DNA from 2 places in the Paenibacillus ottowii genome. Region 1 is predicted to be linked to the other one. Evidence: predicted binding sites of a transcription regulator. Region 1 holds the regulator's gene; the other holds the start of a gene.

The links. The regulator NrdR, encoded in region 1, represses ribonucleotide reductase genes. The targets are predictions, from matches to a motif close to AACACNATATATNGTGTT.
Region 2: nrdI (class Ib ribonucleoside-diphosphate reductase assembly flavoprotein NrdI) is a predicted target of NrdR. The motif match lies at 1,062-1,079, and genes of this name have one in related genera.

The regions. Positions count from the first base shown of each region.
Region 1 is NZ_CP191577.1:3,978,702-3,981,865, forward strand. Features, by position in the region: partial or broken gene ACQQ6X_RS18500 (MerR family transcriptional regulator) at 116-232, shown strand; tRNA gene ACQQ6X_RS18505 (tRNA-Lys) at 721-793, opposite strand; tRNA gene ACQQ6X_RS18510 (tRNA-Ala) at 805-880, opposite strand; gene nrdR (transcriptional regulator NrdR) at 1,010-1,477, opposite strand; gene ACQQ6X_RS18520 (alpha/beta-type small acid-soluble spore protein) at 1,583-1,807, shown strand; gene ACQQ6X_RS18525 (lytic transglycosylase domain-containing protein) at 1,926-2,489, opposite strand; gene coaE (dephospho-CoA kinase) at 2,486-3,082, opposite strand; gene ACQQ6X_RS18535 (MntP/YtaF family protein) at 3,093-3,164, opposite strand, start outside.
Region 2 is NZ_CP191577.1:3,830,981-3,834,144, forward strand. Features, by position in the region: gene ACQQ6X_RS17755 (GNAT family N-acetyltransferase) at 1-414, opposite strand, end outside; gene ACQQ6X_RS17760 (DUF2500 domain-containing protein) at 472-837, opposite strand; gene nrdI (class Ib ribonucleoside-diphosphate reductase assembly flavoprotein NrdI) at 1,246-1,605, shown strand; gene nrdE (class 1b ribonucleoside-diphosphate reductase subunit alpha) at 1,592-3,164, shown strand, end outside.

The DNA of each region.
Region 1 (3,164 bases):
TTATAACGGGTTATGAACGAGAGGTAAACTCTGCGGATATTTTCTATTGACCTTAGGTCTGACCTAAGGTTTATAGTGAAGTTCCAATTTTAATTATTAGTAAGGAGACCTGTTATTGAAAAAACACATTACGATCAGCCAGCTTGCTGAGCTCATGAATGTATCTGTACATCAGCTGCGATATTTTGAAGAAAAAGGTATCCTGTATCCGTTATACGCAGATGAAAATCAGGCTTCCTATGAAGAATACCTAAGCATAGCCGATCCTGACGATATCATTCCCAAAGAAAGATGGAGCTTTATAGGCATAAATTTCCGTTCTGATTCTACTGAAGAATTAAGCTACTTTAATTCACCTGTACTTTTAGTTTTAGCGGAAAAAGATATTAACGTAGATGTAAAAGACACCGAGCAAGTATATCGCAAAAAGATCCCTTCAGAGCTGCTGTCTGTCATTCATATCCCGAAAGCTGACCATTCTATGATGAATGAGCAAATCGCGCATTCCAAGTCCCTAACCTTCTTAACCGCCGTATTGGTCCCCAGGCAATTGGTAAATAGTGATTATCTACAAATTCTCGGCGATTTTGTTAGTCAGCGTTAAATGATGATATTCTTTTTTTCCATAAACGCTCATTCCACCCATATCTGTCCTTGGTTAGACCAAAAATAGATATATAAACAACAAAAAACGGCATCTCTGCCGTTTTTTCTAAAGGATGGACTCTCAGGGACTCGAACCCTGGACCAATTGATTAAGAGTCAACTGCTCTACCAACTGAGCTAAGAGTCCATAATAAAATTTGGTGGAGCCTAGGGGGATCGAACCCCTGACCTCATCGCTGCCAGCGATGCGCTCTCCCAGCTGAGCTAAGGCCCCGTCACAAGCAATTTATTTAACGTTTCAAGCGACTTCTATATCATATAAAATATTTGACCCTGTGTCAATAGTTTTATAAAAAAATTATAAAATTTTTCTCACCACGGCCCTAAAAGATACAGTCAGCGATCAGTCGCTGTCTGTATCTTTGGATAACAGTGTTTTCAGCTCCTTCATAAACATATTGATGTCTTTGAATTGCCGATAGACGGACGCAAAGCGAACGTAGGCGACTTCATCCACAGGATAGAGTTGTTCCATGACCAGCTCACCAATCTGCTGGCTATCCACCTCTGTGGCCGCTGTGTTGCGGATGGCGTTTTCCACCTGGGATACGATCAGATCGAGCTGCTCAACAGACACTGGGCGCTTCTCACAGGCTCGAATGAGTCCACGCAGCATTTTATCACGGCTAAACTCTTCACGGCTGCCATCTTTTTTGATGACCATTAGGGGAGTCTCTTCCACCATCTCGAAGGTGGTAAAGCGCCTGGCACACTGTTCGCATTCACGACGGCGGCGGATGGACTTATTATCATTTGCTGGACGCGAATCCAACACTTTCGTGCCATTGTAAGCACAATACGGGCATTTCATAATCTCATCACTTCCTTTTTCCAATAAATTCCCGAAGCTTTTAAGTAATAATTTTGTCGAAACGGATCATAATATGTTTACCACGTCGCGAGGAGGTGAACAACAATGGCACAAGGAAACAATGGCAACTCCAACAACCTGGTAGTCAGCAGATCCTCCGGTGCTCTGGAGCAAATGAAATATGAAATCGCTCAAGAGCTGGGTATCAGCATTCCTCAAGATGGATACCAAGGTAACATGACTTCCTATGAGAACGGTTCGATCGGGGGCTACATCACCAAACGCCTCGTAACGATCGCCGAACAACAATTGGCAGGTCAATATCAATAATCTCGGTAATAATCAGAAGTAATACGAAAAAGTGTAGGGATAGGCTGCTAAAAACAGCCTGTCCTGCGCTTTTTTTCATTTTAAAGCGAAAAGGCTCATATTGTCATTAACTTGTCACCTAAAACTGGCCATAAATTTTGGTATATTGCCTGTAGTAATAGATGACTCGCTGTACATAATGCCGCGTCTCACCAAAAGGGATTTGCTTGATGGACTCTTCTTTGCCATCCCACACCCCCTGATCCAGCCATTCCTGAACTTTACCTGGCCCGGCATTATAAGCAGCTATGATGGCCACAGGATTATCCTGAAACTTCATAGACAGGCTATGCAGATACCAGGTTCCCAGCTCAATGTTGGTGCCAGGCTCGTGCTTGACACTTTCCAGCGGCACCTTTTGAATCTGGGCACTGTCCATAATCCAATTTGCGGTATTTGGCATAATCTGCATAAGCCCGAGCGCACCCTTGTGTGACTGTTTACTGGTTTTAAAGTTTGTTTCTACGCGGATAATAGACGCCACCAAAAACGGGTCCACTTCATATGTCTGAGAATACTGCCGAATCTCATCCTTATATTGAATCGGGTAAAACCATGACATCCAATTGGAGTTGAGGAACAGAATCAGGACAAATCCGACAAACAAAGTCAGCAGGACTCTTTTCTTACGTAAAATGTTCATGCAAGTCCCTTTCGTTGCCAAAACTGATCAATTTGCCGCTTTGTCTCAGCCTGTGTTCCGCTATTATCAATAACAATATCAGCCAATTTTTTTTTCTGCTCGATATCCATTTGTGCCGACAAGCGAAGTTCGGCTTGCTCTTCTGTTAGACCGTCTCTGAGCATCAGGCGCCGGAGCTGAACATCACGCGGTACATATACAACCATAATTTCCTCGTACAAGTTCTCCAGCCCAGATTCATACATTAACGGGATATCGGCCAAAACAAGCTTGTGCGGCTGCTCCCGTTCATAAGCTTCCATGCGCAGACGCATTTCCTCACGAATCGCAGGATGTGTAATATCGTTAAGTGCCTGTCGCTGTCCAGGGTCTCCGAATACAATCTCTCCCAGTTTTTTACGGTGCAGGGTTCCGTCATTATTCACTATTGCTTGTCCAAAATGCTGTATGACCGCCGCTAGCACCGGATGCCCCGGAAGCATGACTTCCCGGGCAATGGCATCTGCGTCGATCAGCAGCGCACCCTTGGCGACCAAAAGAGCCGATACGGTGCTTTTTCCGGTAGCGATCCCTCCGGTTAATCCGATATTCATGCTTTTCACCTCATAACAGCTTCAATATGCCCATCATAATTAATAATAATGCCGGCAATACACCGAGCGCCTTCATAAATCG
Region 2 (3,164 bases), 150 kb from region 1:
ACGTTCATTGAACGCATACACCTCCAGTTCCAGCCGATGCAGGTTCAGCGCATGAAACGCAAATTTTTGTATCAGCCGGATCGCTTCCCGCCCATAGCCCTTGCCCAGGTCACTGTCGCGCCCGATCACAATCCCAAGCGTGGCGTGCCGATTCACCCAGTTGATTTTGAATAAATCAAGTTGTCCAATATAGTCCAATGTGTCTTTATGTGCAATGACAAAGCCCTTGATTTCAGAGTTGCCGTCAATCATCATCTGTACAAACGATTCACTATTAGCCTGTGAATGCGGATAGATAAATACGTCGCTTAAACCATGTGTGATTGCTGGGTCATTAACCCATCTTCGGATATCAGGTATATCCTCCTGGCGGTACTCTCTTAATACAATTCGTGCTCCAATGATATGTGGCATCGTCAGCTTCCTCCCTAATATGTATTTTCAAGTAGTACACTAGCTTTCCGGTCAACCTTACGCTTCCACTACTCTAACAAACTCCAAAAATCGTGTCCCTTTATAATGAACCTCCCCGCGATCCCCGATCACAATCATTCCGAAGTCCGTACCCTTTACCTTCAGCTCCTTACGTTCACCTCCTTCAAACTCAAAGGTGATATAGTAGTCGGTCGAAGCTGAAAAATCGCCTGATCCCCCACGCACTCTCGTTCGCTTATCCACAACCTTGCATGAACGTTGGACCTGTTCGGCTTCTTGATTGGAAAGGCCTGCTCCGATCGTTTTCACAATCCCCGTAATGATTACAATAGCAATAAGTCCAAGCACGATAAAAAAGATCATATTAAACGATTGAAATTCCATAAAAAAACTACTTCCCATCTACTTCATCCTTTCTACAGTAAAATGTAAATTTTCCAATCTATTACCCATTGACAAATGGTACATCCTAAGCCTCAAAAACTCCAATACTTTTTTAACATACTTACGAAAAAAAAGTTCTTTCGCTCTTTTCCGCACCCTGCTTGGACTTACACCCGATATGGGTCCTCTGGGCCTCTCTAGACCGATTGACAAAACTATATATAGATATAAAATAGAGAATGTACTCTAAATATAGTGTAAAAAACGTATTTATGCCCGATATCTTGAAGATACAGGTATGAAAATACATGTAAATATAGAGTCAAAAATTTTAAATGGCGCAGCCAGCAAGGGATTACAGGTATGATGAGTCTCTTGGCAATGCCGTTTTCTTTTTTTCGTTAATTGTTAAGGAGGTTGCACACCATGCTGATTGCTTATGATTCCAAGACTGGCAATGTAAAAAGATTTATAAACAAGCTCAAGCTTCCGGCGGTTCAGATTGAGGAGCAAATGACTATAGAAGAACCTTACGTACTCATTACATATACTACCGGGTTTGGGCAGATACCTGAGAAGGTATCTTCCTTTTTGAAAAAAAATGCACAAAACCTTGTTGGTGTAGCTGCAAGCGGCAACCGCAACTGGGGTGAGAAATTTGCCAAAAGTGCAGATTTGATTGCCGACCATTATAATGTCCCGGTGATTAGCAAATTTGAATTATCTGGAACGTTCGGAGATGTAGAGCGTTTTAAGCAGGAGGTGAGCCGAGTTGCGGCATATTGAATTGAACAACATGTTGATGAAACGCGATACTGACGGCTTTTTCCAATTGGAAAAGGACCAAGAGGCTGTGGCAGAATTTATGAAGGAAGTTCAAGAACGGAGCTTGAAGTTTGCTGACACAGCTGCTCAAGTGCTGTATATGATTGAGAATGATTATTACGAAAATTTCTATAACAGCTATACGGCTGATGAAATTAATGATATTTTCCATATCACTCATAGCTACGATTTTAAATTTCCTTCCTATATGGCAGCATCCAAGTTCTATACTGACTATGCACTGAAGAGTAATGACCGTAAAGTCTATCTGGAGCACTATCCTGACCGGGTGGCTGCTGTCGCCCTGCATTTGGGACGCGGCAACGCTGATACGGCACGCCTGTTGGCCCGCTCGATGATGGAACAACGTCTTCAGCCAGCAACACCTACCTTCCTGAACGCAGGCAAAAGCCGCCGGGGAGAATTGGTATCCTGCTTCCTGCTTGAAATGGACGACTCTCTGAACTCGATCAACTATGTACTGAACACTTGCATGCAATTATCCAAAATCGGCGGCGGTGTGGCGGTTAACCTGTCGAAGCTGCGGTCACGCGGCGAAGCGATTAAAGGTGTAGAAGGTGCAGCCAAAGGCATTATGCCTGTGCTCAAGCTGATGGAAGACGGCTTCTCCTACGCGGACCAAATGGGGCAACGCAAAGGCTCCGGCGCAGCCTATTACAATATTTTTGGATGGGACGTGCTGGAGTTCCTGGATAGTAAAAAAATCAATGCTGACGAAAGAGTACGTCTCAAGACACTGTCGATCGGATTGCTGGTGCCGAACCGCTTTTACAAGCTGGCTCAGGATAACGAACCGCTGCATGTATTTGCTCCTTATAGTGTGTTCAAAGCTTATGGAACGCATTTGGACGACATGGACTTGGATGTAATGTATGACACGCTGCTCGCCGACGATCGAGTGAAGAAAAAAGTAGCGATGAGCGCACGTGATATGCTGACGAAAATTGCCATGATTCAGTTGGAATCTGGATATCCATATATTATGAATAAGAGTAACGCCAATCAGGCGCATGCTCTTAAAAACGTGGGCCAAATCAAAATGTCAAACCTGTGCACGGAAATCTTCCAGCTACAGGAAACTTCTGAGATTGCCGATTATGGACAACAGGATATTATTCGCCGGGATGTAAGCTGTAACCTGGCTTCCCTGAACATTGTAAATGTGATGGAGCACGGCAAAATCCGCGAGTCCGTTCACGAAGGTATGATTGCTCTCACTTCGGTCAGCGATATGACCCAAGTGGCTAATGCACCAGGTGTTGCGAAAGCGAACCGTGAAATGCATTCCGTTGGTCTAGGTGTCATGAATCTGCACGGCTACCTTGCCAAGAATAAAATTGCATATGAAAGCAATGAAGCGAAGGATTTTGTCCGTACCTTCTTCATGACGATGAACTATCATTCCATCGAAAAGAGTATGGAAATCGCAAAAGCAGCCGGACAAAGCTTTTATGGATTTGAGGAATCGGATTATGCGACAGGTGTATATTTTGACCGAT